Regions from separate parts of the Bacillus sp. JST-5 genome, predicted to be linked through region 3. Evidence: riboswitches for the same ligand, from Rfam matches in the RefSeq annotation. Region 3 holds a riboswitch; each other region holds the start of a gene.

Region 1 (10,695 bases), on a different contig from region 3:
AAATGTTAGAAGTTGTATCGGAACTTATACCACATTTACCCATTGGTAAAGCAAATCTTAACATCATCCCAAGATTAGCGAATGATTATAAAATTGAAAGTGTCCCTTGTCTTTTACTATTTGAACATGGAAAAATCGTCGAAAAAATTTATGCTTTTCATTCTGTCCCATACTTATTAGAAAGGTTAAAAAAGTAATCACCCGTGCGGTGATTTTTTTATTGAAAAATATTTAGTTTTCTTAAAAGTCTTTCTTTCTTTTTTTACTTATTAGTCTTTTCGAAAAAGTGAAAAAAATAGTTGCCTTTTCTTAGTGGAGGAGATAATATATTTAGGGATGCGAAATAAATGAGGGGCGGAATAGCGACAATGGCTTTTTTTCATGAATGGTCAAGTCAATTAAAAAGTTATAATCAAAATATTAAACTTGCGTTGTTAGCGAATATATTTGCAAACATCGGACTTGGCATTTTTATGGTTATTTATAATTTCTACATTCGAGAATTAGGATATTCCGAAAGTGTGAACGGTCAAGTAATTGCTATGACATCTTTAGCTACGGCACTTGCTCTTGTACCGGCAGGAATTTTAAGCGACAAACTTGGAAGAAAAAAAGTCATGGTGTTTGGAATTGTTACGTCTTGCATAATTTTATTTGCAAGAAGTATAGTGGAATCTCAAGATTTACTAATTGTCACTGGCTTTGCAACAGGTTTGACAGTTGCTTTTCTTCAAGTGTCTTCGATTCCTTGGTTGTCTGAAAACTCAAGTATCTCTCAACGGGTACACTTATTTAGCCTTCATTCCGCTATAATGACTGCCTCTACCGTAATTGGAAGCACATTAGGTGGTATTTTAACGGATTTATTCTCACTTTTCACAACAGAATTACAAAGCATTCGAATCGTTTTAATAACAGGAAGTGTCTTTTATTTATTGGCTTTTTTTCCAATTGTAAAATTAAAGGAAAGAAAAAAGAAGAAGGTAATTCCTACTGCTAGAAAAACTTCTTTCTTAAATTTAAAGGAACATAAAGGAAGTATAAAAATTATTGCTCTTTTTGCTATCGCTCAATTAATCATTGGTGTCGGTGCAGGACTTGTCATTCCATATTTAAATTTGTACTTTGCAGATCGTTTTCATGCTTCTACAACCATCATCGGAATGATTATTTCATTAGGTCAGGCAGTAACGGCTGTTGCCATGTTTATTGGGCCAATGGTAGTTAGAAAAGTAGGAGAAGTAAAAGCCGTTGTTTATTTACAAATGTTATCGTTGCCATTTCTCCTATTGACAGCTTATACACAAAATTTGTGGCTAGCAGCCATCGGATTTTTATTTAGGCAGGCATTAATGAATGCGGGAAATCCTATTCAAATGTCATTAATGATGTCTAAAGTGGATGATTCTGTTAAAGGATTGGCAAATTCGGTCAATCAAATGGTATTCAATTTAGGATGGGCGTTAATGGGACCAGTGTCAACTGGAATCGTCATTCAGTATGGATCTTATTGGGGATACGCAACTGTATTCACAATAACGGCTGTATTATATTTCATTGGTTCTCTCTACTTTTTTATTGTTTTCCGAACTTACAATAAACAAAAATTAGAAGACAAAATAGCAAAATCAAGTTAATAATAATTATTGAAATATTCCCAATTTACTAACTTTAATGATTGTTATTGACGATTATTTGTGTGGATGATAGAATCAGTTTCATCAATTGAATAACGTGAACGTTCTCTTATCAAGAGAGGTGGAGGGATGTGCCCTATGAAACCCGGCAACCGTCAATGAATCGTCATTGAAATGGTGCCAATTCACACAAAGCGTATGCTTTGAGAGATGAGAGGAAAAGGTTAGTTTAATTATGTTTGTTAAGCTTATCCCTTTCTGCTCTTAAAGCAGAAAGGGTTTTTTATTGCGTTTCAATACTATTACTTTAATTCGGGGAAACTTTCGGATAGAGGGTATATTGAGTGAGGAAGGTGAGGACATGATTTCTATTCAAAATGTAAAAAAAGTGTTTCGAACAAAAAATGGCGAGCTTACGGCCGTTAATGATATAAACTTAACCATTCAAGAAGGAGAAATTTTTGGTGTCATCGGTTACAGTGGTGCTGGAAAAAGTACTCTTTTACGAATGCTGAACGGCTTAGAGACTCCAACGTCGGGAACGCTCCAAGTCAATGGGAAAAACATTTCAAAAATTAAAGGAAAAGAATTAAGAAAAGCTAGACAAAAAATTGGGATGATCTTTCAGCACTTTAATTTACTTTGGTCAAGAACAGTCAGTGAAAACATTGCTTTCCCATTAGAAATCGCTGGTATTCCGAAAAAAGAAAGAGAAGAAAGAGTAGCCGAGCTAATTAAACTTGTTGGTCTAGAAGGAAAAGAGAAATCGTATCCTTCCCAATTAAGCGGTGGGCAAAAGCAAAGGGTAGGAATTGCAAGAGCATTAGCTAACCATCCAAGTGTATTACTTTGTGACGAAGCAACAAGTGCACTGGACCCAGAAACGACCGATCAAATCTTAGACCTACTTGTTAATATTAATAAAAAATTAGGCTTAACTATTGTTTTAATTACTCATGAAATGCACGTGATTCGCAAGATTTGTCATCGTGTGGCCGTCATGGAGAATGGAAAAGTCGTAGAACTGGGACCAGTACTTGAAGTGTTTAAAAACCCGAAAGAAGCTATAACAAAAAGATTTGTTCAACAAATTACCGAGCCAGAAGAGGCGAAAGATGCCGTCCAACATTTAATTGAAAAATATCCTAATGGAAAAATTGTAAAACTATCTTTTGTCGGGGATGTCGTAGAACAACCTGTAATAACGAACTTAATTAGAGAATATCCCGTCACTGTAAATATATTACAAGGGAACATATCGCAAACGCAAAACGGAGCATATGGGACTTTATTCATTCATCTAGATGGAAATGAATCATCTATTCAACAAGCGTTGGATTATGTTAAAAGCAAGAGCGTTGGAATTGAGGTGATTAAAAGTGAATAGTATTTGGGAAGATTTCTATTCCTCGGAGTTGGGTTTATTTCCAAACGTTAATTGGGAAAAAACTTTTGAAAAAACTCAAGAAACTTTGTACATGACAGGTGTTTCTATCGTTTTTATCTTTATTATTGGGATTCTATTAGGTCTATTATTATTTTTAACATCTAAAGGGAACTTATGGGAAAACCGTTTTGTTAACCAATTCATTGGTGGGATTGTGAATATTTTTCGTTCCATTCCGTTTGTTATTTTGATTGTACTATTGATTCCATTTACAAAAATTTTGGTCGGTACAATGATTGGGAAAGAAGCTGCGATTCCATCATTAATCATCGGTGCTGCACCTTTTTATGCAAGAATGGTTGAAATAGGATTGAGAGAAATTGATAAGGGGGTGATTGAAGCGGCTAGAGCCATGGGGGCAAGCACAACAACGATTATATTCAAAGTGCTGCTTCCAGAATCGATGCCAGCACTGATTTCAGGAATCACTGTTACCGCCATTGCATTAGTTGGTTATACAGCAATTGCAGGAGTTATCGGAGCTGGTGGACTAGGTGACTTAGCATACTTAGATGGATTTTCACAAAACAATAACGATGTAACATTAATTGCAACAGTATTTATTTTACTTATAGTTTTCATTATTCAATTTATTGGAGATTTTCTTACTAACTTAATTGATAAACGATAGGAGAGAAATGAAATGAGAAAATGGATAGCCGTATTAGTTACTTCAATTTTCATTTTAGCATTGGCTGCATGTGGAAATAGTGATGATAAAGACAATAAAACATTAGTTATTGGAGCAACAAATGAACCTCATGGAATGATTTTAGAAAAAGCAAAACCACTATTAAAAGAAAAAGGAATTGACTTAGAAGTAAAAGTGTTTAGTAAATATGAGTTGATTAACCCAGCACTCGCAGATAAATCTTTAGACGCAAACTATTTCCAACATATTCCTTACCTTGAAGCACAAATGGAAAAATTCGGTTATGAATTTGAAAATGCTGGCGGTATTCATATCGAACCAATCGGTGTATATTCGAAAAAATATAAAAGTTTAGAAGAGCTACCTGACGGAGCGACGATTATTTTAAGCAATTCAACACCAGATCACGGAAGAATTTTAACTCTATTAGAAGCAAATGGTCTCATTAAATTAAAAGACGGAGTAGATAAAATTACTGCATCTTTTGATGATATTGCTGAAAATCCTAAAAACATAAAATTCAAATATGATTACGCTCCAGATTTGTTACCAACTATTTTCAACAATAACGAAGGTGATGCGGTAGTCATCAATTCGAACTATGCGATTGATGCTGGTTTAAATCCAGTTGAGGATAATATTGCCATTGAAGATGCAGATTCTCCATATGTGAACGTGATTGCTGTTCGTAAAGGGGATGCAAAAAAAGAAGAAATTCAAGCGTTAATCGAAGTACTCCATACAAAAGAGATAAAAGATTATATTCTTGAAACATGGAATGGTGCAGTGGTTCCAGTTGATCAAGAATAATGAAGGGAAAAAGAATTTGTCCAAATACGGATAAATTCTTTTCTTATTATATATAGGAAATTTCTAGTACTTATAGCTAAAGCATAGATGTCATTTAGAATAAGCATACTATCCTTGAAAAAAAGGATAGGAGAGATGAAAAATGGAACAATTTGAACCTAGTAATAGTATTGAAGCTGCCCTTCATGAATTTAAACAAGGTTTAGGAACTTTTACTGAAAAAATGCCAAAAATAGCTAAACATTTTAATGAATTTAGTAAAGCTTGTTTTGAAGATGGAAAGTTATCGAAAAAACATAAACAATTAATAGCATTAGCCAATAGTGTTATAACCCAAGACGAATATTGTATCATTTATCATACAAAAGGATGCTTAGATGAAGGCTGTTCTGAAGAGGAAATTTTGGAAGCGATAGGGGTTTCAGCAGCATTTGGTGGTGGAGCGGCATTAAGTCAAGCAGTTACGCTTGTCCTAGAAGCAATTGAGACATTAAATCAGTCTAATCAATAATATTTTGAAAAGAGAGTTCTTTTCAACTCTCTCTTTTTTTGTATCTTACATAATGAAGATATAGATGTTATATTGGTAAAGTAAAGGGCATGAGTAGACTCTTGCATACATATGATCATACCCTTATTAAAGGATTGAAAAAGTTGCTAACACTTTTCATTTGTTATAAGATTGTAATGAGAATAAAATGAGAATGATTTGAAATCTTTCATTAAATAAGATTACGGAGGTATACAAATGGCAGTATTAACGATTAAAGATCTACATGTAGAAATTGATGGAAAAGAGATCTTAAAGGGAGTTAACCTTGAAGTTAAAGGTGGAGAAATACATGCAATTATGGGGCCGAACGGTACAGGGAAATCTACCCTTTCCTCCGCTATTATGGGCCATCCTAAATATGAAGTAACTAAAGGATCCGTTACATTAGACGGACAAGATGTATTAGAAATGGAAGTAGATGAACGTGCAAGAGCAGGATTATTCTTAGCAATGCAATATCCTAGTGAGATCAGCGGGGTAACAAATGCTGACTTTTTACGTTCTGCAATAAATGCTCGTCGTGAAGAAGGCGATGAAATTTCCTTAATGAAATTTATTCGTAAAATGGACGAAAAAATGGAATTATTAGAAATGGATCCTGACATGGCGCAACGTTATTTAAATGAAGGATTTTCTGGAGGAGAAAAGAAACGTAATGAAATTCTTCAATTAATGATGTTAGAGCCAAAAATCGCTATTTTAGACGAAATTGACTCCGGATTGGATATTGACGCGTTAAAAGTTGTATCAAAAGGAATTAATGCTATGCGTAGCGATGACTTCGGTTGCTTAATTATCACCCACTATCAACGTTTATTAAATTACATTACTCCTGACTACGTTCATGTAATGATGCAAGGACGAATTGTTAAATCAGGTGGTCCTGAGCTTGCTCAACGCTTAGAAGCTGAAGGATACGACTGGATTAAGCAAGAACTAGGTATCGAAGATGAGACAGTAGGGCAAGAATCGTAAGTGTTAGGAGGATAAAAATGACCTTGGATATTAAATTACCATTTGATCAAGAGTATGTTCGCTCTTACTCAAATAAAAACAATGAACCAGAATGGTTAATGAATATACGTACAAAAGCTTTTGATTTAACTGGTACATTACCATTACCTAAACCGGATAAAACGAAGATCGATAAATGGAATTTTACTCAATTTAAAAATCATACTATTGAAAGTCAACCATTCAATTCTATTGAAGATCTTCCGGAAGAAGTAAAAACGTTAGTTGGTGCAGATGAAGAGCATAAGAGTTTATATATTCAAAGAAACAATACCCCTGCATATATAAAAATATCACCAGAACTAAAAGAGAAAGGTGTTATTTTCACTGATATTTTTACAGCAGTAAAAGAACATGAAGAATTAGTGAAACAATATTTTATGACGAAAGCGGTCAATGTCGACGAACACCGCTTAACAGCGTTACATGCTGCGTTTATGAACGGTGGGGCATTCCTATACGTTCCGAAAAATGTGAAAGTAAAAGAACCAATTCAGGCAGTATATATCATTGATGATGAAAATACAACTTTATTTAATCATGTCGTTGTTGTAGCAGATGACAACAGTTCTGTAACATTTGTGGAAAACTATATTTCCACAGCTAATGCTGAAGAAATGATTGTCAATATTATTAGTGAGGTAATTGCTAATAATAATGCTAAAATCCTTTACGGAGCAGTAGATAATCTGTCAAAAGGTACAACAACTTATGTTAATCGTCGTGGTGTGGCTGAAAGAGATGCTCGAATTGAATGGGCATTAGGTTTAATGAACGATGGAGACACTATTTCTGAGAACGTCACAAATTTAATTGGTGATGGTTCATTTGGTGATACAAAAACTGTTGTAGTTGGTAGAGGAAAACAAACACAAAACTTCACAACAAAAGTTGTTCATTTTGGTAAAAACTCTGAAGGTTACATTTTGAAACACGGTGTAATGAAAGACGAAGCTTCTTCGATTTTTAATGGAATCGGTAAAATTGAACATGGGGCAACAAAAGCGAATGCAGAGCAAGAATCTCGTGTGCTAATGTTAAGTCCTAAAGCTCGTGGAGATGCTAATCCAATTCTACTTATTGACGAAGATGATGTTACTGCAGGTCACGCAGCTTCTGTCGGTCGTGTTGACCCTGTACAATTATATTACTTAATGAGTCGCGGTATTCCTAAAGATGAAGCCGAACGATTAATCATTCATGGATTCTTGGCTCCAGTCGTGAATCAACTACCTATTGAAGGTGTTAAAGAACAATTAATCCAAGTAATTGAAAGGAAAGTAAAATAATGAATATCCGCGATATTCGCTCATATTTTCCAATACTGGATCAAGAAGTAAATGGTAAACCTCTTGTATATCTTGACAGCGCTGCAACATCACAAAAACCTGTTCAAGTGATTGAAGCTTTGAATAAATATTATCGTGAATATAATTCAAATGTTCATAGAGGTGTTCATACGTTAGGAACAAAAGCTACAGACGGTTACGAAGGCGCAAGAGAAAAAGTTAGAAAGTTTATCAATGCCAATACCGTTCAAGAAATCATATTTACTAGAGGAACAACATCAGCAATTAATTTAGTAGCCGCTAGTTACGGATTGGAACATGTGAAAGAAGGAGATGAAATTGTCATCTCCTACATGGAACATCATAGTAACTTAATTCCATGGCAACAAGTAGCTAAGAAAACAGGAGCAACATTAAAATATCTTCCAATGCAACAAGATGGAACCATTACGTTGGAAGATGTTAAAAACACGGTCACACCTCAAACAAAAATTGTTGCTATCACATATGTTTCAAATGTCCTTGGTACGATTAATCCTATAAAGGAAATTGCTGAAATTGCGCATCAAAACGGAGCGATCATCGTAGTTGACGGTGCCCAAGCTGCTCCGCATATCAAAATTGATGTTCAAGAATTAAATTGTGATTTCCTTGCTTTTTCCGGTCATAAAATGTGTGCTCCTACCGGCATAGGTGTTTTATATGGAAAGAAACAATTATTAGAAAAAATGGAACCAATCGAATTTGGTGGCGAAATGATTGACTTTGTTGATTTATATGATTCAACATGGAAAGAACTCCCTTGGAAGTTTGAAGGTGGAACTCCAATTATAGCCGGAGCAATCGGTCTTGGTGCTGCTATCGATTTTCTAGAAGAAGTTGGTATGGAAAATATTTTGGAACATGAACACCAGTTAGCTAAGTATGCTATGGAAAAAATGTCCACTATTGAAGGAATAACCATTTATGGACCAGCTGCGGATAAACGTGCTGGGGTAGTAACTTTTAATATCAAAGATGTACATCCACATGATGTCGCAACAGTGTTAGATTCAGAGGGAATAGCTGTTCGTGCCGGACACCATTGTGCACAACCATTAATGAAATGGCTAAACGTTTCTGCAACAGCTAGAGCTAGTTTCTATTTATACAATACCGAGGAAGATATTGACCGCTTAGTGGCCGGACTTGTTAAAACAAAGGAGTATTTCAGCGATGTCTTTTAATCATTTAGATCAATTATATCGTCGAGTCATCATGGATCATTACAAAAATCCTCGCAATAAAGGTAAGTTAGAAGACGGTAGTTTAACCGTTGATATGAATAATCCTACTTGTGGTGATCGTATTCACTTAACTTTAAAAGTAGAGGAAGGAAAAGTAGTAGATGCAAAGTTTGAAGGAGAAGGATGTTCCATCTCAATGGCATCTGCATCTATGATGACTCAAGCCATTAAAGGAAAAGATATAGAAACTGCATTGAAATTGTCTAAAATTTTCTCAGATATGATGCAAGGAAAAGAAGTTGACGATTCCATTGATTTGGGAGATATCGAGGCTCTACAAGGGGTTTCGAAATTTCCGGCTCGAATCAAATGTGCAACTTTAGCTTGGAAAGCCTTAGAGAGAGGAATCGAGCAAGAAAAACAATAATAGGCAACTAGCCGAAAAGAAATGGAGGAATCGATCATGGCGAAAAAAATGCCGGAAATCGGGGATTATAAATACGGCTTTAGAGATAAAGACGTATCGATATTCCGTTCAAAACGAGGCCTAACGAGAGAAATTGTAGAAGAAATTTCTCGAATGAAAGAAGAACCACAATGGATGCTTGATTTTCGTTTAAAAGCTTTAGAACATTTTTATAAAATGCCTATGCCTCAATGGGGCGGGGACTTATCAGCTTTAGATTTTGATGAAATTACGTATTATGTCAAACCATCAGAACATACAGGTCGTTCATGGGATGAAGTGCCTGAAGAGATTAAACGTACGTTTGACAAATTAGGTATTCCAGAAGCAGAGCAAAAATATTTAGCAGGGGTATCTGCACAATATGAATCAGAAGTTGTTTATCACAATATGAAGGAAGACTTAGAAAAATTAGGGATTGTCTTTAAAGACACTGATTCCGCGCTAAAAGAAAACGAAGATATTTTCCGTAAATATTGGGCAACTGTTGTTCCACCTACAGATAACAAATTTGCAGCATTAAACTCTGCTGTATGGAGTGGTGGATCATTCATTTACGTTCCAACAGGTGTAAAAGTAGATACGCCACTACAAGCATACTTCCGCATTAACTCTGAGAATATGGGGCAATTTGAACGTACATTAATTATTGTTGATGAAGGTGCTCACGTTCACTATGTGGAAGGATGTACAGCTCCAGTTTATACGACAAACTCTTTACACAGTGCAGTTGTTGAAATTATCGTTAAAAAAGGGGGATATTGTCGCTATACTACGATTCAAAACTGGGCAAACAACGTTTATAACCTAGTTACTAAACGTGCAGTTTGTGAAGAAAACGCAACAATGGAATGGATCGATGGTAACATTGGTTCTAAATTAACGATGAAATATCCAGCTGTTATTTTAAAAGGTGAAGGTGCTCGCGGTATGACCTTATCCATTGCTCTTGCTGGAAAAGGTCAGCATCAAGATGCCGGAGCGAAAATGATGCATTTAGCTCCAAATACTTCATCTACGATAGTATCGAAATCAATTTCTAAGCAAGGTGGAAAAGTCACATATCGTGGTATTGTTCACTTTGGTAGAAAAGCGGACGGTGCAAGAGCCAACATTGAATGTGACACTTTAATTATGGATAATCAATCAACTTCTGATACGATTCCATATAACGAAATATTAAATGATAACATTTCGTTAGAGCATGAAGCAAAAGTTTCTAAAGTTTCAGAAGAACAATTATTCTATTTAATGAGTCGTGGAATTTCTGAAGAAGAAGCGACTGAAATGATTGTAATGGGCTTCATCGAGCCGTTTACAAAAGAACTTCCAATGGAATATGCGGTAGAAATGAACCGATTAATCAAATTCGAAATGGAAGGTAGTATTGGATAAGACTTAATTTCTAATTCAAATACCGCTGATATAATTCCAAAGCGTCATCCTCTATCTTATTGGTGACGTGTAGGCATATATCAGCGGTTCTTTTTATGCTTGCACGCTTCAATTTTTCAGAAAAAATATTTTAGATTTACTGCATCATTTAGTGCGCTACTATAAATGAGATGTATCCACCGAACTGTACACCGCTGTATTTCCCT
Region 2 (10,695 bases), on a different contig from region 3:
GTAAGCACTTTTTTGTTCTTCATGATATATTTGAAAAACTGTACAATGAAGCGGCTATCAATATTGACGAATTGGCAGAACGATTATTAGCTCTAGACAAAAAGCCGATTTCAACTTTAAAAGCTGCTTTAGATCATTCGACGATAAAAGAACAAAATATAGAACAAACAGAACAAGAAATGGTCAATGAAACGATCCAAGATATAAAAAAGATGGTTACAGAATTGAAAAAAGGGATTGAATTAGCTGAGGAAAATAATGATGATGTTACAGCTGATCTTTTCATTTCCATGACCCATAATTTAGAAAAACATTTATGGATGTTTAAGTCGTTTTTAGAAGTGTAAAGTCCCGCAAAAGCAATTGCGGGACATTTTATGTAAATTAATGGACGATATGATCAGCAGATGTATCAAAGTCTAAATGACCATTATTAATCATTTTTTCTTTCAACTTTTCAGATATATATTTCCCCATTAGTTGGTATAAATCATCATAACTCAATTCGGCAAAAAGCAAAAGTATATCTTCTCGTGACATTTCTTGCATAACAGTTGCGGTAATAATATCAATATCTTCTTCATCTGCAATTAGCTTATCTTTGTATAATTCATATAATTTATCGATAAAACGCATCATATACCCCCTTTTTACTTATCTATTGTATTGGACGAAAACATTAATTCCGATGTTACTTATGAATTTCTTTCCATATTCCGTAATATTTACATTCAACTTATAAATTATTAGTAAATACATGATTTTATACTTTTTGCAAAAGACTAAAGGTAATAACGAGTTTGAAATGATTACCTAAAGGGGGGTATCCTTTGCCAGATAAAAAGACATATTATATATCTGTTGCACGAGGGGAAATTTCACAAAGTAGTACAGATTCTCCATGGGACTTTAAAATTGAAGCTAATGATGAAGAAATAACATTATTAAGGGAATATTTTGATCAACTTTACACCGCGGATCATTTAAGTTTTTATCGTGCACATGTACCATATGTGCAATATCATTTTGATCGAGAAAATGATGCTTATGATATGACATTAAAAAAAGTTTATGGAATGATTTATGAACTTGGTGACGAGGAAGCGAGAAATCATATTGAAAATATGGGTATTTTAGACAATAATAATAAAGACCATTTATAAAGATCACCTATTTTCATTTACACAGTTTTGAAGGTAATTTGTGTCTAATAGGAAAGCTTTTTAACCGATTAATGGATTAAAAAGCTTTCTTCTTTATTTATTGTTGGAAGTTATAAAAATTTACTATCATAGGAACAACAATTATTATTTACATATAAAGCACAACATTCATGAGGATGAAGTTAGATATGAACTTAGTTTGGAGGAAGCGTATGATACATTTTCTTGATCAAAATGGTAATAAAGTCTCCTTTTCATTTGAAAAACATCCTTTTCAACAATCTCCGAAACACGTATTTGTTATTTGCAGATATAATCAAGCTTGGTTATTAACCAACCATTCTGAGAGAGGATATGAATTTCCAGGTGGGAAAGTAGAAGATGGAGAAACGATTGAAGAATCGGCCATTCGAGAAGTTTATGAAGAAACTGGGGGAATTGTAGAAAATTTGCATTATATTGGTCAATATAAAGTAGATGACGGAAAATCATCTTTTGTAAAAGCTGTTTTTTATGCAGAAATTAAAGAAATAGTCCCAAAAGATAATTATTTAGAAACATATGGTCCTGTTTTGACTGATTCCACTCTTTCTAAAAATGATTTAGACCATACATATAGTTTTATTATGAAAGATGAAATGTTACAGCTTTGTTTATCCTATATTAGGAATCAAATATGGAAATAAAACAGGCTGGAAAAAACTGGTTTCAAGTAAGGAAAAGGAGAAATTGAGAGGTTATTTCTCAATGCTGAGGTTAAAGGAAAAATGATTTGTAATTCTGGAATATGAACTTGCAAGTCGACAAAAAAATGCAACTAGGTTGATTTTATTTGCAAGTGGATGGTTCGAGGGTGAATTGGTTATTCCAGTCATCGAAAAATCTTGCAACTCATATTGATAAATTTGCAACTTGATCGTTTGAGGTTGATTTTTTCTCAAAAAGGAAGGAATTGCAGGTGCCATCCTTACCGATGGGATGAAAATTTGCAACTCTGATTATCGAATTTGTAAGTTTACAAAGCGTTTTTGTAACTTTGAAAGAAGTATTTGCAACTAGCAAACATCGTATTTGCAAGTGAAAGAAAAAAACTTGTAACTATCGAAAAATTATTTGTAACTCTGGAATATGAACTTGCAAGTCGACAAAAACACTTGCAACTAGGTTGATTTTATTTGCAAGTTGAATGTTCAAGAGTGAATTTGTTAATTTTTAATAAAATGCAAAGCCAGTGAAATTTCACTAGCTTTATCTATTGTGAGGAGGATTTTGTCTCAGCCTCTTTGGACCCAACATACTAAACGGATTCAGATAAGGGTGTGAAGTTAGCCAGTTTTTGATACGGATTCAATAATCCCAAAGGCTAGTCGACTTTTCTTCACTTCTACTATAAAGAAATAGTAGCACAAACCTTGGCCTTGGTTTGTACTACTAATCTTAGTATGTTTTTAATGTTTAATTAATTTCTTTTCTATAAATTCTACAATTTGATACATTATAGTTGCGAAAATGGCAATTAGTAGTAAGGATAAAAGAACCAATGTAAAATTAAATACTTGGAAACCATAAATAATCATGTATCCTAATCCTTTTGAGGAAACTAAAAACTCACCTACAATAACTCCCACCCACGATAGTCCAACATTCACTTTTAATGTAGAAATAATTGTTGGGAATGAGGCTGGTAAAACGGCTTCCTTAAACGATTGCAATCGTGTTGCTCCAAATGTTTGCAATACCTTTAAATAATTTTGGTCTACCTCTTTAAAAGATGTATAGACGACAATAGTAGTAATAATAACTGAGATTATCGTTCCCATCGCAATGATTGAAGTAAATCCTGGTCCTAATGCAACAATTAAAATAGGACCTAGTGCCACTTTCGGCATTGCATTTAACACGACTAAATAAGGATCTATGACTTTTGAAAAGAATGGAAACCACCATAATAACGCAGCGATTATCGTTCCAAGGATCGTTCCTAAAATAAATCCCAATACTGTCTCGAATATGGTGACATATAGATGGGAGAATAATGTTCCATCCTGAATATTTTCAATAAATAGGTTCCAGACTTTAAATGGGGAACTAAAGATCAATGGATCAATCCAGCCAAATCTGCTTGAAATTTCCCATAAGACAAAAAATGATATAAAAATAATGAATTGGTAAAATCTTATCCAACGCTTTTCTCTTTTTATTTTTTGTAAAAATTGTTTATGAAGGAGCTGAATGTTCATATCTTGCTTCAAGTTTCTCCATCTCCTTCCATATTCCTTGAAATAGTTCATTAAATGATTCCGTATTTCTTGCATGGAAAGGTAATTGCTTTTTTATTTCGTCAGGGACAATAAAAGTTTTGTAAACAGTTCCTGGGTTCCTCGATAATAAATAGATGCGATCACTCATCGCTATGGCTTCTCCAATATCATGGGTAACTAATATCGCTGTTTTACCGAATTGTTTTAAGGTAGAGAATACTAAATCTTCAAGCTTCAATTTCGTTTGAAAATCAAGTGCAGAAAAAGGTTCATCAAGTAGGAGTAGTTTTGGATTTGTAGCAAGTGTTCGAACAAGTGCAACTCTTTGTCTCATTCCTCCTGACAACTGGTTCGGATATTGATGATTCACTCCATGAATCCCCATCTTTTCTAATAATTGAATCGTACGCTCTTTTGATTCTTTATTTAATTGATTGGAAATCTTTAAGCCTAATAATATGTTTTCTTCAATGGTTTTCCAAGGAAATAAATAATCCTGTTGGAGCATATAGCCAATATTATTTTTTTGGTGAAAAGTTGATTTGTTTTCTAAAGTGACCTCTCCGGAAGTCGGGCGGATTAAGCCAGCGATGATAGAAAGCAATGTAGTCTTCCCACAGCCGCTTGGTCCTAAGATCGAAATGAATTCTCCTTCGTTTACTTGAAAATGAACATTTTTAAGAGCCGTGTTAGCAGAGTCTTTTGTAAAATACGTATGATGTACATTATTGACAGATAGAAAACTCATAGACTGCCTCCTATTCATTGATGATTTTTTCTGCAATCTCTGTATTCACTAGCTCTTTATAATCCATTCTTTTTGGCAATTCACCAGCTTCTTCCATAATGTCTTGTAAGTTATTCCATTCTTCTTCGTCTAAAATTGGATTTTCTGCGAAAGATTTTTGGTCCTTGTATCGTTCAATAACCATAACAATAATATCCATATCTGTATCTTCAAAATATGGTTGAATAACTTTTGCAACTTCTTCTGCACTATTTTCATAAACCCATTTTTGTGCTTTATAGATAGCTCGTGTAAATTTTTCTATAATTTCTTTTTTATTTTTGAAATAACTTTCTTTTGTCATATAAGTTGTATAAGGTACATGACCACTTTCCGTTCCGAATGAAGCCACAATATAACCAATTCCTTCTTTTTCAAAAATACTTGCTTGTGGTTCAAATAATTGAACAAAATCACCAGTACCAGAGGCAAAAGCATTAGGAATATTTGCATAATCGACGTTCTGAATTAAATTCAAATCACTGTGAGGATCAATGTTATGTTTTTTTAGAACAAATTCTCCAACCATTTGTGGCATGCCACCTTTTCTTTGTCCTAAAAAGTCTGAGCCTTTAAGTTGCTCCCACTGAAAGTTTTCAATTTTTTCACGAGAAACTAAAAAAGTTCCATCCGTTTGTGTCAATTGGGCAAAATTTATGATAGGGTCATCGCTTCCTTGGGCTGTAACATATATACTTGTTTCAGACCCGACTAATGCGATATCTGCACCGTTGGATAGAAGAGTTGTCATTGTTTTATCTCCGCCCCAAGCAGTTTTTAAATCAATTTCAATCCCTTCTTCTTCAAAAAAACCTTTTTCAATGGCAACGTATTGTGGCGCATAAAAAATGGAACGCGTTACTTCAGCAATACGCACCTTTTCTAAGCTAGTAGAATTTTTTCCACATGCAAATAGGGTGAAAATTAGCATGATAAAAACTGTAGTTAAAGTGATGTATTTTAATGCTTTCTTCATGTTGCAGCCTCCCTTTAAAGTGAGATGATATAAAAATCTACAATATTCTATGTAATGTTCAAAAATGTGTGAATGCCTATATTCAAAGCTATACAATAATAAAAATTTGCAACAAACAGTGTGTTTGAGTAATGTTAGAGTACAAGGAGATAAAGGTGGAATACGATGAGTAAACATTTGATTTCAAAATATCCTTTTCCGTCACCTAATCCAAATATAGACCTTTCGATTGTCACCTATTGGTCTAATGGTTTAAAAGTGAAAGGGTTATTAGCTGAACCAAAAATGAAAGGAGAATATGAAGGATTATTATATTTACGCGGGGGAATAAAAAACGTTGGCATGGTTAGAGCCGCCAGAATCGCACAATTTGCACATGAAGGTATGATTGTTTTTGCCCCTTTTTACAGAGGAAATTGTGGGGGAGAAGGTTCTGAAGATTTTGCAGGAGAAGATCGTAACGATGCTTTTTTCGCCTATGAATTTTTAAAAGGGTATGAAAGAGTAAAAAATGGGAAGGTTCATGTTTTTGGATTTTCAAGGGGAGGAGTAATGGCATTATTTACAGCGATTCGATATGATGATGTCAGCTCTCTTGTTACATGGGGAGGCGTTTCAGATATGTTTTTAACATATGAGGAACGTGTGGATTTAAGAAGAATGATGAAAAGAGTCATTGGAGGATCACCGAACAAGAAATTTGATGAGTATAAAAAACGAACCCCATTATATGAGTTAGAAAATATCCATTGTCCCGTTTTAATTATTCATGGGTTAAAAGATCAAAATGTCTCTTATCAACATGCCTTACGATTAGAAAAGCGATTAAAGGAATTGAATAAACAAGTTGAAACATGGTATTGGGATGAATTTACTCATTACTTTCCTCCAGATGTTAATCGTAAAATTGTTCAACAATTAATTAAATGGATGAAACAAGTAGGAAAGTCTGATACGATGAAAATAGATTAAGGTGAAAGGGAGAGAAATGATGGGGATGCCATTTGAATTACAAACGGTGATTATTACAAATGGGTTTGAGAATAGACTCGATCAAAATTTTTTCGAATTAGTAAAGGATGGATATCATCTTTACCCACTACATGTCCCTATTCCTGTAAAAAGATCCATTGATGGTGATTTAACAGGAGAAGGAATTATACAAAAATTAGAATTGTCTGAAGGAAAAACAACTATTATTTATGAGTTATTAAAATTAAAGTCAATCAATTAAGCACTACATATAAAAATCCCCCGGAATACGTTTTTCCGGGGGATTATATTAACCAATTGGTCCGCCTAATTCCGCAATTTCCTTTGGAACGTTATTAAATTTCTTAAAGTTTTCACGGAATTGATTGGCCAATTCTTTCGCTTTCTTCATATAAGCTTCTTTATCTTTCCAAGTATTTATCGGTTGTAAAACTTCGTCAGGGACACCTGGTACATGGACTGGAATGTTTAATCCAAATATTTCATCTTTCACTGTTTCAACGTTTGAAAGTTCTCCAACTAATGCCGCTTGTACCATGGCACGGGTATAGGATAATTTCATTCGTGTTCCTACTCCGTACTCACCACCAGTCCAACCGGTATTTACTAAAAACACTTCCACGTGGTGTTGGTCAATTTTTTCTCCTAACATTTCCGCATATTTTGTTGCAGGTAATGGTAGGAAAGGTGCTCCAAAACAAGTTGAAAATGTTGCTTCAGGAGAGGTTACTCCACGTTCTGTTCCTGCAAGTTTACTTGTATAACCACTTAAGAAATGGTACATTGCTTGTTCTTTCGTTAATTTTGAAATTGGAGGAAGCACTCCAGTTGCATCGGCTGTTAAGAATAAAATGGTTGTCGGATGACCGGCAATACTAGGGTCAACGATATGCTCAATAGCTTGGATTGGATAAGCCGCGCGAGTATTTTCAGTTAATGAACCATCATCATAGTTAGGAATTCTTGTTTCTTCATCTAAAACAACATTTTCAAGCACTGAGCCGAAACGAATGGCATCGAAAATTTGAGGCTCTTTTTCTCTAGATAGATTAATACATTTTGCATAACAACCACCTTCAATATTGAAGACGCCATTAGCTGACCAACCATGCTCATCATCACCGATTAAGCGGCGATTAGGGTCTGCGGATAATGTCGTTTTACCTGTACCAGATAATCCGAAGAATAAAGCCACATCTCCTTCTTGACCAACATTGGCTGAACAGTGCATTGATAAAATCCCCATCTCTGGAAGAATATAATTCATTACAGAGAAAATGGATTTCTTCATTTCTCCTGCGTATTCAGTACCACCAATTAAAACGACTCTTTTTTCAAAAGAAATAATAATAAATGTTTCGGAATTGGTACCGTCAACAGCAGGATCAGCTTTAAATGTAGGAGCAGAAATGACAGTAAATTGAGCTTCATGATTTGCTAATTCTTCCATTGTTGGTCGAATAAATAATTGATGGGCAAATAAATTATGCCAAGCAAATTCATTGACTACTTGAATTGGCAAGCGATATTTTTCATCTGCTCCAGCAAATCCCTTAAATACAAAGACTTCATCTTTTTCTTTTAGATAGTTGATCACTTTTGTATATAATTTAGTAAAAGCTTCTTCGGAAATTGGTTGGTTAACAGAACCCCAATCAATTTTATCCTTAATTGAAGACTCTTCGACGATAAATTTATCTTTAGGTGAACGTCCAGTATACTTTCCAGTTGTAGCTCTTACTGCTCCTGTGGAAGTAAGGACACCTTCTTTTCTTTCTAACACTTTTTCAACTAATTGAGGAACAGATAACTGTACATGGATATTTTGGCCGGATAACAACTCATTCAATTCAGTGATAGTGCTGACAGAACTCATTAGAAAACCTTCCTTTTCGAAATATTTCTAAAAACATCTGAAAATAGTATAACACATTAATATGAATAGTCTATACTAATTGTTCTTTTTTCATTGAATTGTTAAAAGTTTTTCACATTAAAAGTAGCGACTATTTCCAGACTATAAAACGTCACATATATATAATAAGAAGAAATGAATCAGAAGAAAAGGGTTTAAGCAAAAGAAATATAAAAAATAGCGAATATTGACTATAGTATTTGTTTACAACATGGAAGAAATAAGTTGACATTGTTAAACAAGGTCAGTTATGATTTATGATTGAACGGATACTCTTATCCCGAGTTGGTGGAGGGACAGGCCCTATGAAGCCCGGCAACCAGCTTAAAATTATTTTTAAGCAAAGGTGCTAACCTGATGCAAGGTTTTCAATTCCTTGATCGATAAGAGTGAGAGGCAAATAATAACATTATACCTTTCCTCGAGGAGGAAAGGTTTTTACATGTCATTGCGATGATTACATAGGAATAATCTAAAACATTTGCCTTTGTTAATAACATTTTTTATAAATTATGAATGTTTTCTTCATACTAAAAGGGAAAAAAACAGTGTATCCGTTTCGCTATGTATTTGAATATATATAACCATTGCCAATTATCCGCCTTTCATAAAAAGTGGTCGGAGACAAGCAATGAATATGAAGGAGGGTTAACATTGACAAAACGTCGCTTATTTACTTCTGAATCCGTTACAGAAGGACATCCGGATAAAATTTGTGACCAAATTTCGGATGCAATTTTAGATGAAATTTTAGCTAAAGATCCAAATGCTCGTGTAGCTGCTGAGACTTCAGTTACAACTGGACTTGTGCTTGTAGCTGGGGAGATTACGACAAATTCATATGTTGACATTCCAAAAATTGTTCGTGATACTATCCGAGAAATTGGATATACACGTGCAAAATATGGTTTTGATGCTGATACTTGTGGTGTCATTACTTCTATTGATGAACAATCTCCAGATATAGCCATGGGTGTTGATAAAGCGTTAGAAGCAAGAGAGGGCTTAATGACTGATGAGGAGATTGAAGCTATCGGTGCAGGCGACCAAGGGCTAATGTTTGGATTTGCATGTAATGAAACAAAGGAACTCATGCCACTTCCAATTTCTTTAGCTCATAAATTAGCGAGACGATTAACGGAAGTAAGAAAAGAAGAAATATTACCATATTTACGTCCGGATGGAAAAACACAGGTGACGGTTGAATATGATGAAAATAATAAACCGGTAAGAATCGATACCATTGTCATCTCAACTCAACACCATCCAGAAATTACACTTGAACAAATTAAACGTAATATTAAAGAATATGTCATTGACCCAATTGTTCCAAAAGAATTCATTGACGAGCAAACGAAATTTTTTATTAATCCAACTGGTCGTTTTGTTATTGGAGGGCCACAAGGGGATGCTGGTCTTACTGGACGTAAAATTATTGTAGATACGTATGGTGGATATGCTCGACATGGTGGTGGAGCATTCTCTGGAAAAGATCCAACAAAAGTTGACCGCTCAGCTGCATATGCTGCAAGATATGTTGCTAAAAATATTGTAGCTGCAGGATTAGCTGATAAATGTGAAGTTCAATTAGCCTACGCTATTGGTGTAGCACAGCCAGTCTCAATTTCCATTGATACTTTTGGTACAGGGAAAGTAAGTGAAGATGTTTTAATTGATGTCGTTCGAAAAAACTTTGACCTTCGTCCTGCTGGAATCATTAAAATGCTTGATTTAAGAAGACCAATATATAAACGTACAGCTGCATATGGACACTTTGGACGTACAGATATTGATCTTCCTTGGGAAAAAACAGATAAAGCTGAAATTTTAAGAAAAGAATGTTTAGGAAAATAAAAAAGAATAATGATTTGTTGTATAATTGGTAAAAAGAAGTTACATTTTTAGTGTAACTTCTTCTTTTCTATATATGTCTAATAAAAGGGAATTTGCGTCTATTCAGCAGATCTCCCATTTACAAACAAAATTACTTTTTAATTTATTATAAGGATGTGGACGTATTTCATGTGTGGCTTTATTGGTTGTATAACAAATCATTTTGGACAAGTTAATGAAGAGGAAGTAAGTTCAATTAAAAATATGAATAAAATGATTCATCATCGTGGACCTGACGAAGAAGGTTACTATTTTGATGAATATGTATGCTTTGGCTTTAAACGATTAAGCATTATAGATTTAGAATCAGGTCAGCAACCATTATCTTATAATAATGATAGATATTGGATTATATTTAATGGTGAAATTTATAACTATATTGAGTTAAGAGAAGATTTGATAAAACAGGGGGATGTTTTCTCTACTCATTCAGATACGGAAGTTATTTTGGCTCTATATAACCGTTATAAAGAAAAATGTGTTGAAAAACTTCGTGGAATGTTTGCATTTGTCATATGGGATAAAGAAGAAAAAACGTTATTTTGTGCGAGAGATCCTTTTGGAATTAAACCATTCTTTTACAAAATGGATGGAGAAAAACTTTATTTTGCTTCAGAAAAGAAAAGTATATTATTGGCAATGAAAGAGGACAAACTCAATCATGATTCCCTGCAACATTATTTAACGTTCCAATTCGTACCGGAACC
Region 3 (10,695 bases):
TCGATTCTTTTCCCTTTGGATATCGGAGAATAAACCCATATTTATGGGCGTTTTTCTTTAACCAAATGCCTTCTTTTGTCTTTTCAAAAGATTCATCTGTATCAAAATTGACGCTTTCTGCTGTTATGTCCATTGTAAGTCCAGTTTGGTGCTCACTAGTACCTGGTTTAGCAACGACTAAAATTGCTTTTTCATAGCCTTCTAGATTGATTTGACGGTTAAAAATTAATTGTTGTGTCTGATAAGAGCGATATCCTGATAAAGCATATAAATGGATATTTTGTGCTTTTGCATCATCAAACATTTTCTTTAATGCATCTGCCGCTTCTTTTCTCAGAAAATTTTCTTCCGCTGATTCGTATGCAACCGGTACTTTGACTTTCACTAAGTCTTTCGGCTTGTAATCCGAAGGAAGTGAAAATTCTTTATTCACTAAAACTAAAGGATTTTCAGGATTTTGTATGACTTTCTCTTTTCCAACCGTTTTCAATTGATTGAAATACTGTTTGAATAAAAACCATTCTCCATTAACCTTTTTGATCATTTTCCCTTCAAATTCTACTTGGTCGATTGGGTCTTTTTGTAAGTCATCTGAATGTTGACCTTCTTCGTGAAGTTGAGAAGGATGATCCGCTGACTTTTTTTCACCGTTACAACCGGCAAGAATTAAACCGAATACCATGAATAATGCAAATGTTTGCCATTTCATCTAATCATCCTAACTGATACTTTTTTGCAACTATTTTATTTTAATAAACTATTGGAAGAAAATACAGACGAAAAAAATTAGTAATATATGGTACAGTTTTTTCCGGTCGAAAAAATTTTTAAACATGATTAGCCATTTAAACGTTGATGCATATGTACAATTTCGGAACCTAGTAGTTGAATTCGTTGACGAATTTCTTCATCTTGAATTTGATTATTTTGATCGAATTGATTCATTGTCACAAAAACGCTAGTGGCAGGAATATACGCTTTTAAAAAGCTTACAATGGATTTTAGATGCGTTTCTGTTACTAAATAGTGGCGGTCGGTTCCACCGTTCATAACTAGACCCACTACCTTTTTATGAAACACATCATAAGGTAAATGGTCAAATAAGTTTTTTAACGCACCAGTAATGGAAGCTTGATAAACAGGTGAACCGATCACATATAAATCCGCTTCTTTAATCTTTTGAATTACTTTTTTTGTATCTTCATTGTATTGATCAAATGGTCTTCCATCGACAAATTCTACATTGTAATCTCCTAAAAATAACAATTCCGTTTCTAATTCAGGATATGCTTTTTTCGCACTTTCTAACACTTCATTCACTACAACGCTCGTTTTATTTCCAATCAGCGCACCGGCTATTCCTAATAATTTCATTTTTGCTCCTCCTTCATTCTCGCATCCAATATCTTTCAACCATTAATTTTACTATAAAAAACAACCTATGAAAATTTTCGTTAAGCCAGTTTAAACATTAGAATTATTAAAGCAAACGAATTATACTCATAATAGGTAATGGCTGAACATTATTTTGTTAATACTCTATTCATTATAATGAAAATTTTTTGAAATGAGAAAGGATAAAGTTTATGGGATTCATCCTTGTTGAAATTTGTGACAATAATTTAATGGCGACAATTGATTTAGAAGGTGAATTTAAAGATCAACCAGAAGTCGCTGTTTTACGATATGAATGTTTAAATTTGTGCGGACTATGTGCCATTCGACCATATGCACTTGTCAATGGAGAAAGAGTCTTTGCTAAAACCATTGAGGAATGTTTGGAATTAATTAAAATCAAAGTCGCAGAAGAACTGGAGCAGTATTTATAATTAACGGTTCACATTTATAAGAGTGACATGCTTCAATCTGTCACTCTTTTATTTTCTGTGAAATTATTATGATACTATTATTTTGTTGAATTCTTAATGCGTAGAAAATTTGGCAATGGATGTACAATTTAAATCCATTTCCCTGAATAGAAAAAGGAATGACCAACTTTTCGATGTCATTCCCTCATAAAGAAAAATATTCTATTGAATGCAGATGTTAATAAACATTTCCAATCCTTAACCCGCATAAGATTCCCAATGTTTTTCTTCCCCGATAAATAGCAATCCTAGTTCATGATGTTCCCCTTCAAATAGAGCTCGCTGAGCAAAACGAATTTCTCCGTTCGTATCTAAAACTTCTAACTTACAAAATGCACTATTTTTTTGTAAAGCAATATAAAAATCTCTTCCATTATTGACAGTCGTTCCGTTAACTTTTGTAATGATTTCTCCTACTTGTAGTCCCATATGGTCTGCAGCCGAATAAGGGATAATTCCTAAAATCATTAAACCGTTATTTCGCTTTGAAAAATATGTTGACATAGAGTCATCCTTATATCGTTGAATAAAGCTAATGCACTCTCTTCCAATGATAGCAACTGCAACCGCAATAATGGATGCAACTGGATACCAAATACCGACAATCGAGATGGCAAGAACGAGAGCTGCTAATAAAAGGACCCGATTCCCTGTCAAACGAATGGATTCTTTTGGTAACATTCCTTGGATTTGTTGGGCAAAACCTATCCAGTATGGAACAAGAATTAAAGAATAGCTTGTCTCTCCTAGCGTTAAAACCGGCCACCAATCAAATGGTGCATGGAAAAATCCTTCTGGTAGTAAGAACAAAATTGGTACCATCCAAAGACGTTTCGATTCATGAACTCCTACTCTTTGACCTCTTTTACTTAATACAATTTTTGGTGATGTATTTTTTGTTCCGTTAGTTATGATTAAAATTCCTTCAGCCATAACCAACAATCCGATAATCACTGCCATTAACGGGATAAAATTTGCATTTACTTGTTGAAAAGCTTCTTCAAATATAGGTGGAGCATATTCAAATTCGGTCATTATGTATAAAATGAAAAATGACAACCCTGCTGTTAAGGAAGCAGACAGCATTTGTGGACGAATAAAGAAGGCAAGTAAAATGGATACTACTGCGACAGTTATGATAAACGCAAAAGGGACAGGAATTCCGACTAGAATAATGACCGCCGATACAACAAGTCCAATGGTTATCCCTTTGAATCCATACGTTCTCCATTCATATAATCCATCCTGTGCACGAATGTGAAAATTTTTCCGTTCCCTTTTCACACGTAAATAACCTAAAAAAATAGCATAAAACGCGCCTATATATAATAAAGGGTGTAAAAATATCTTTCCTATCCCTAATAACAATTCACCGAGCCACTCAAACATATGCACACCACCTGTCCGTCTAACATCTATTACTATATATTCTAGCAAATGTTATATTGAAAACATATACCTATTCCATAGGAAATTGGATAGAATTCTTTTTCTTATAGATTTTAAACATTTTCGGTCAAAAAAATAGAGAGGAAAGCCCTCTCTTTATCTATTTGATAATTGATATGTGAGAAAATGGATAGCTGTTTGAAGTTGCCGATCATTACTCTCTAATTTCATCGCTTCAACTACTTTTCCTTCAAGTAATTTCGCTGTTTCCTTATCAATGATTCCCGTTACTTTTAATTGATTTTCTGATTGGAACGCTCTCACTGCCATTTCTGTCGTTTCGCTAAAATAACCATCTTGTCTTCCCGGTTCATAGCCGATGCTTTTCAAAATTTCTTGAGCATGTTTGACTTGTTCACTATTCATATCTCTTTTTAACGGTTGATCGATATTAATCGGATGGGTTTTATACAGTTCTCCTTTTTCTACTTTTATATCCGGTTCAATTCCTTTTTGATGAATCCAGTTCCCATCTGGTGTCAGCCATTTATAAAGAGTTAGTTTCAAATGGCTTCCGTCGCCTAAAGGTAACGCTTGTTGTACTGTACCTTTACCAAACGTTTTCTCTCCAATGATCGTACTATTTTCAATTTCTTTTAATGCTCCCACTAATATTTCAGATGCAGAAGCACTACCTTCATCCGTTAATACGACTATTGGATAGTTTTTTCCTTCTTTTCTTTTAGAATAAGATGATTGGCGATCTCCGTTTCTCTGTTCGATTTGGACATAAGGTTTTTTATTGGAGACTAATTCTTGTAAAATTTCTTCAACACTTGTTAATAGTCCCCCCGGGTTCCCTCGAACGTCAATAATTAATGCTTGTATTCCTTCTTTCTCTAATTCTTTTAATTTTTTCTTAAAATCATTTCCTGTTTCTTTGGAAAAAGAAGTGATTTCCATATATCCGATTTGTTTTTGCTCTCTTTCTATCATTTTTGAAAACACAGTTTCTATTGGAATTGTATCCCGCTTGACTTCTATGACAATAGGTTCAGACAATCCCGCACGTTTAATTTCTAATTGAACCTTTGTCCCTTTTTCCCCTCTAATTTTTAATGTAGTTTCATATAAATCAAGATTTTCTACACTTTCTCCATCTACTTTAATAATTTCGTCATTTGGTTTTATACCTGCCTTTTCCGCTGGAGAATTTTTAAACGGGGCTATGATAATTTTCTTTCCGTTCACAATACCGATTTCAGCCCCAATTCCTTCAAAGGATGAATCGAGTGATTCATTAAATTTTTCTGCTTTCACTTCATCCATATAAACAGAATAGGGATCCTTTAATGTTGAGACCATTCCTTCGATAGCCCCTTCGATTAATTGTTCTGGCTCTACTTCATGAACGTAACCATTGTATATCGCTTCGTACGCTCGTTTAATTTTTTCAACATCAAAGTTGCTAGAACTGTTTATCGTAATAGGAACTACTTCTTTCGCATCTTTTTTGCCCATCCAGTTCATGCCTGCATACGTTCCGGCAGATGCAAAGACCATTGAACTGATCATAAGAGCGATGATCCATCTTTTTCTCAAGTTAGTGCCTCCTCCCGACTACCATTACACTATTTCAATATATGAACCGGATGGACGAGTTATGATAATGCTTAGGAATCGTATTTGGAAATTGGAATTCAGTTACAAAAATTTTATAGGGGTGACAAATAAAGTTAATAAGGAATTTAAAAACTTTTTCGTTCTTGCAAAGGTCGCAAATTTGTATATAAAAATTACCAATGATTGAATGATTAGGGAACAATATTCCCATTGTCACTAGAAACCATCAAAGTTGCAAATAAATCCTAACGAAATATTTTTCCAAAAGAAAAAGAGAATGCATCATGATACATTCTCTTTAATATTTGCCACTTTATTTACGTTCAAAATTTCATAAACGTGGACACTGTATTTTTGTTTTAATTGATTCATCCATTCATGCGTTCCTTCTAATTGCAGGAAAACTATCTTACCGTTTTTTCTTTCTTGAATAATGGGAGATTCGCTTTTAATCATACTTGCCGTTTCTTGGTCTGTAAAAATTGCCCAATCACTGTTTCTGATTTCACTTTCATGTTTCCGTTCATCTATAAACGGTAAAACATGTGGAAACAAATGATTTTTTTGCTGAAAAATTTGAACGAAGTCTTCGATCATGGCACTCGCAGTTGGATATCGACCAGCACCTGCACCTGTAAAAGTTAAGCCTCCAACTAAAGTTCCTTGAATATGAATGGTGTTATCCACCCCGTCTATAGAATAAAACGGATGAGTTTCATCTACTAGTACAGGTTTTACCCAGCAATCTTTTGCATCCAGAGAAATATGAGCAACGTGACGAAATCTTAGTCCAAAAACTTGGGCAAGTTCCACATATTGTTGCGTAATCGTGGATATGCCTTCTCGTTCAATTACTTTCCAGTTTGGTTCTCTTCCAAAAATACACCGATATAAAATGATTAATTTGTAGTACGCATCATAACCATCTACATCATTCGTTGGGTCTTGTTCCGCATATCCAAGCTGTTTCGCTAGTTTTAATGCCTCTTCAAATGTACATCCATGTTTCCGCATTTCCGTTAAAATAAAATTAGACGTTCCATTTAAAATCCCTTCAAGTTTTAAAATATGATTCGTTTTTAAAATGGAACATAAGGTGCTGATGATCGGTACTCCACCTGCAACGGTTGCCTCATACCGTACCGTCACCCCTTTTTCTTGCGCTAAGTTCACTAACTCAATTCCATGATGGGCAAGCATCACTTTATTAGCGGTAATGACGTGGCATCCTTTTTCTATAAATCTTTTTAAATACGTAAAGCATGGCTCCGTACCGACAATAGCTTCAAAGACAATTTGCAAATCAGGAATTTTTAGAATTTCCTCTATGTTATTAGTCACCAATACTTCTCGTTCAATTGTACGATCTTTCGTAATGTCTTTCACCAAAACGGCACAAATTTGAATCGGTTCTCCAATTAATTGTTCTAATCGTTTTTCATTGGTTTTTATTCCTTCGTAAACGCCCTGGCCAACTGTACCAAAACCTAAGATGGCAATCTTTTTTACGATCGGTCCCACCTCCTTTTCAATCTGTAAGGGCCCTTTGAATCATAGGACCCCATTGATCAAATTCGACTAAAAACCCATCATGACCGAACTTTGTCGGAACTTCGACGTAATTTCCATCATGAACATATGGCATATATTTTTCCATGACTTCCCCTTTATATAATAGGTCGCCTTGAAAACAAATGGATGTAAGTTTCGGTTGATATTGTTTAAAAACTTCTTCTAAATTTCCTCGATCTCTGCCAATGTCATGGCTGTTCATTGCGTGTAATAAATATAAATAACTGTTCGGATCAAATCGATGCAACAGCTTTTTCCCTTGATAATGCAAGTATGATTCAACTTGATAATATGGAGGCTGATGTAATTCCTGATGACGAATTTCTCGCTGAAATCGTTCTTCAAACAATTCCCCCGTTCGGTACGTAACCATTCCTACCATTCGAGCAATGGAAAGACCGTTGACATCCGAAGCGTTTTCGTAATATCCGTTTTTCCAATTAGGGTCATGCAAAATGGCTTCAATTCCGATTCGATTAAACGCAATACCGTAGTCACTCAAATATGGAGTTACAGCTAAAGCAATGACATGTTCAACGGTATCCGGATATAATACTCCCCATTCTAATGCTTGCATTCCTCCTAATGAGCCACCGATTACTGCTTTCACGTGGTGAATTCCAAGTTGAGCGAGAGCTTTTTTTTGAAAATGAACCATATCTCGGATTGTAAAGAACGGAAACTGTGTACGGTATTCCTTTCCTGTATCAGGATTGATACTTGTCGGCCCGGTGGAACCAGAGCATCCTCCGAGTACATTAAAAGTAATAACTAAATATTGATTCGTATCAATATACAGGTTAGGTCCTACCATTCCCCGCCACCAACCGGGATGGTCGTCTGTTCCATATGTTCGTTCATTCCCGGTTAGTGCGTGAAAAATTAAAATAACTGGACCATTTTTATTTCCTACCATTTCATAGGAGGCAAGTGTATCTTTTAAAACCTCCCCGCTTTCTAGCTGTATATCTCCAACAAAAATAGTTCCATATGTGTGTTCATCTGTTATCTTCTGCAACATAATGATTCGCTCCTATTTTTATACCGTTACAGCTGCCACCGCCTTTGTAATGGCTTGATCAAGATCTGCGATGATGTCATCAACATTTTCAATACCTATGGAAAGACGAATGAGTTCTTCTGTCACCCCAGTTAAAGCTAGCTCTTCTTTACTTAATTGTTGGTGAGTGGTTGATGCTGGATGAATAATTAATGATTTAGCATCTCCAACGTTAGCGACATGAGAGAACAAAGAAATATGATCGATTACCTTTCTACCTGCTTCTCGTCCGCCTTTAATACCAAATACAACCATTGAACCGAATCCATGTTTTAAATATTTTTGTGCTAAAGGGTATGTTGGATGATCTTCGAATCCTGGATATGTGACCCAGTCAACATCCGGATGGTTTTTCAAAAATTGGGCTACTTTCAATGCATTTTCATTATGTCGTTCTAAGCGAAGGTGCAACGTTTCTAATCCTTGAAGCAAATAAAAGGCATTTTGCGGACTTAAACAAGGACCTATATCGCGTAACAATTGAACACGGAGTTTTACTGCATAAGCTACGTTTCCTAAATCGGCATATTTGAGTCCGTTGTAGCTAGGGTCTGGTTCGATGAAACCTTTGAATTTTTCATTGTTCCAATCAAAGTTTCCTCCATCCACAACGACTCCTCCGATTGAGTTTCCATGGCCGCCGATCCATTTCGTAGCTGAATGAACAACAATATTGGCTCCCCATTCAATCGGCTTACATCCGTAAGGTGTAGCAAAAGTATTATCGATGATTAAAGGAATCCCTGCTTCTTTTGCAATGTCAGCAACGGCCTCTACATCAAATACTTGTAAACTTGGATTTCCGATAATTTCTCCATATAACGCTTTTGTTTTTGGAGTAATCGCTTTTCTGAAATTTTCTGGATCAATCGCATCAACAAATTTAACTTTTATCCCGAATCGTGGAAGGGTTAAGGAAAATAAATTGAAGGTTCCGCCGTATAAATTTGTCGCCGCTACAATTTCATCCCCTGTTTCAGCGATGTTCAAGATTGCTAACGTAATAGCGGACATTCCGGATGCAGTTGCCACTGCTGCTGTTCCACCTTCTAGTGCTGCTACACGTTTTTCAAAAACATCCACCGTTGGATTCGTAATCCGAGTATAAATATTTCCTGTTTCCGCTAGTGCAAATAAATTTTGTGCATGTTCTGTATCGTTGAATACATACGACGTTGTTTGGTAAATCGGTACTGCTCTTGATCCAGTGGCAGGATCCACCTCTTGCCCTCCATGAAGCAATAATGTTTCATCTTTCAATGAATTAGTCATTTCACATACCTCCTAAAGTTTTCATTAAAGGGTGATAAGTGAGTATTTGGCAGATGGAATGAGAGGGAAGAGGAAGGATTTAGTAGGATATTTGTAATAAAAAACCCTCTTCATAAGAAGAGGGCGTAGTTTTTAGTTCCTCCTCTTATCTCTCAGATCATTTTGACCTGTAGGAATTGGCACCTTTTCAAACACGTCGTTTGAAGGTTGCCGGGTTTCATCGGGCCTAGTCCCTCCACCTCTCTTGATAAGAGTCAATACTCACTTATGAAATTGTTGTTAAACTGAATTATAATGAACGGACAAATTCTCGTCAATCAAATTTTTATAATTTTTTAAATAATAATGCAATGATGATTATTCGACTATTTTGCTAACGAGTTTTGTTTTTTGCATAAAGCTTGTAAGTTTGAATAGTCTTGTTTGAAGTCCCAAACATTTCGTGCATGGCCAAAATAAAAGCCTCTTCCTAACGAAGAGGCTATGAAAAGAAGCATAATAATTGACGAATAATCTATATATATCAAACTTGAATTCTCTAAGTCAAAAAATTAGTCTTATAATAAACCAATTTCCCTTTGGTTGTTTAGATCATCGGTTGAACGATCCAAAAGAATTTTTGCCGCTCGTTGGATATCCTCCATTTTTAATTGTTGCCATTCCGTTTGATCACCCGATAAATTATACATCGTCTTAATATTTTCTCTTATTAAATAAGCTGCATAACTATGTGGAAATTGTTGATCATTCTTTGCTTCTGCTAATATATTTCCCCAAACTCTTCCTCTATCTTCCATTAATTCTACTAATTTCGCACGGTACTCAAGGACATATCCAGGTAGATTCGGATAATGCTCATAATCATAGAAATGTTGCGCTTCATGTTTCAGAAAGGAAACGTTGAACACTTCATCATCTAATGGTTCATATGCTTCTTTCACACAGTAAAGTGCATCTTCTTTTGCCCACCCTCCTGCATAATGTTCGCCAAACGTTGCATAATGAAGCCAGCTTTGCATGATAAAGTTGGACATAAATATTACATCTACATTTTGTGTTCCTAAAGGCAGTTCGACTATATAGCTTTTTTTCTCATTCGTTTTCCAAATAAATGGTCCACGAAAAGGGGCCGTTACTCCGCCTAAAAAGTTCCATCCTTTATCTTCAAAGATCGATTGCAGTTCTTTTTCCACTTCATCAATATTTGAGCATGCAGGAACGAGTTCACTTAAATGTTGAAAAAGCCATTTCTCTCCCTTTTTAACATCTAGCTTTTTCATTAAAACAAGTAGAAAATATGTCTGATAAATGGATAATACTGAGTTAATAAACGGATCCTCTAGTTTTGACGGTTCATCTTCCTTACATGTAATAAATCGCTCCATTAGTCTTCCTTTCCACCGAACGACTTCAGGATGATCATCGGGCAATTCGTTTAAATATTGGATTGCTCCTAGCACATCTCCATTAAATAAAAAGTGCTTCACGTGTTGACTCAAAACATCAGCACCTCATCTTCCCCTTATGTATGTCTATTAGACGGAATAGCTAGTTTTATTGTTACATACATAGTCATTATTTGATAGAATAGTCCATCCATATAAAAAACAAAAATCACCATTTTCCAAGATAAAAGAAAATGGTGATTGATCGATATCATTTTCGGGGGATCCATACGTTATAATATGGGGCGATTGAATTTTAGTGCATGGCTTAAAAAAGAATTTTGTTCAATTAACTCATTAACGCTGTATACACTTGGACATCAAGCTCTTTTGCCTTTTTTGGATTGTACGTTTTTACATATTCAGGCTCTTTTGTAATTTTTGCTCCCCAAAACATACTTTCAAATACAGCTGAAACTTCTAATTCAATTTTCGCTAGTTTAATTGCCACTCCGTCCATTTTTTC

What was found. A riboswitch is a leader RNA that binds a small molecule or an ion and turns the genes downstream of it on or off. The one in region 3 is predicted to bind S-adenosylmethionine.
Region 1: linked by a shared signal. The riboswitch ahead of AC3ASS_RS01395 (methionine ABC transporter ATP-binding protein) and the one ahead of AC3ASS_RS05205 (O-acetylhomoserine aminocarboxypropyltransferase/cysteine synthase family protein) in region 3 are both predicted to bind S-adenosylmethionine.
Region 2: linked by a shared signal. The riboswitch ahead of metK (methionine adenosyltransferase) and the one ahead of AC3ASS_RS05205 (O-acetylhomoserine aminocarboxypropyltransferase/cysteine synthase family protein) in region 3 are both predicted to bind S-adenosylmethionine.

The regions. Positions count from the first base shown of each region.
Region 1 is NZ_JBYLHW010000003.1:11,933-22,627, reverse strand. It holds gene AC3ASS_RS01405 (thioredoxin family protein) at 1-197, shown strand, start outside; gene AC3ASS_RS01400 (MFS transporter) at 369-1,637, shown strand; SAM riboswitch class I at 1,744-1,854, shown strand; gene AC3ASS_RS01395 (methionine ABC transporter ATP-binding protein) at 1,999-3,024, shown strand; gene AC3ASS_RS01390 (methionine ABC transporter permease) at 3,026-3,715, shown strand; gene AC3ASS_RS01385 (MetQ/NlpA family ABC transporter substrate-binding protein) at 3,728-4,546, shown strand; gene AC3ASS_RS01380 (carboxymuconolactone decarboxylase family protein) at 4,689-5,057, shown strand; gene sufC (Fe-S cluster assembly ATPase SufC) at 5,295-6,074, shown strand; gene sufD (Fe-S cluster assembly protein SufD) at 6,092-7,402, shown strand; gene AC3ASS_RS01365 (cysteine desulfurase) at 7,402-8,628, shown strand; gene sufU (Fe-S cluster assembly sulfur transfer protein SufU) at 8,618-9,055, shown strand; gene sufB (Fe-S cluster assembly protein SufB) at 9,092-10,489, shown strand.
Region 2 is NZ_JBYLHW010000043.1:10,324-21,018, forward strand. It holds gene AC3ASS_RS09615 (Dps family protein) at 1-347, shown strand, start outside; gene AC3ASS_RS09620 (DUF6154 family protein) at 385-636, opposite strand; gene AC3ASS_RS09625 (hydrolase) at 831-1,163, shown strand; gene ytkD (RNA deprotection pyrophosphohydrolase) at 1,376-1,849, shown strand; gene AC3ASS_RS09635 (ABC transporter permease) at 2,612-3,403, opposite strand; gene AC3ASS_RS09640 (ABC transporter ATP-binding protein) at 3,381-4,172, opposite strand; gene AC3ASS_RS09645 (ABC transporter substrate-binding protein) at 4,183-5,187, opposite strand; gene AC3ASS_RS09650 (alpha/beta hydrolase family protein) at 5,353-6,159, shown strand; gene AC3ASS_RS09655 (DUF2584 domain-containing protein) at 6,179-6,421, shown strand; gene pckA (phosphoenolpyruvate carboxykinase (ATP)) at 6,470-8,056, opposite strand; SAM riboswitch class I at 8,368-8,485, shown strand; gene metK (methionine adenosyltransferase) at 8,750-9,949, shown strand; gene asnB (asparagine synthase (glutamine-hydrolyzing)) at 10,118-10,695, shown strand, end outside.
Region 3 is NZ_JBYLHW010000015.1:14,118-24,812, forward strand. It holds gene AC3ASS_RS05170 (M15 family metallopeptidase) at 1-709, opposite strand, end outside; gene AC3ASS_RS05175 (NADPH-dependent FMN reductase) at 838-1,374, opposite strand; gene AC3ASS_RS05180 (YuzB family protein) at 1,587-1,829, shown strand; gene AC3ASS_RS05185 (PDZ domain-containing protein) at 2,067-3,257, opposite strand; gene AC3ASS_RS05190 (S41 family peptidase) at 3,414-4,859, opposite strand; gene AC3ASS_RS05195 (homoserine dehydrogenase) at 5,163-6,401, opposite strand; gene metX (homoserine O-acetyltransferase MetX) at 6,409-7,473, opposite strand; gene AC3ASS_RS05205 (O-acetylhomoserine aminocarboxypropyltransferase/cysteine synthase family protein) at 7,492-8,784, opposite strand; SAM riboswitch class I at 8,927-9,038, opposite strand; gene AC3ASS_RS05210 (hypothetical protein) at 9,342-10,283, opposite strand; gene AC3ASS_RS05215 (pyridoxamine 5'-phosphate oxidase family protein) at 10,519-10,695, opposite strand, start outside.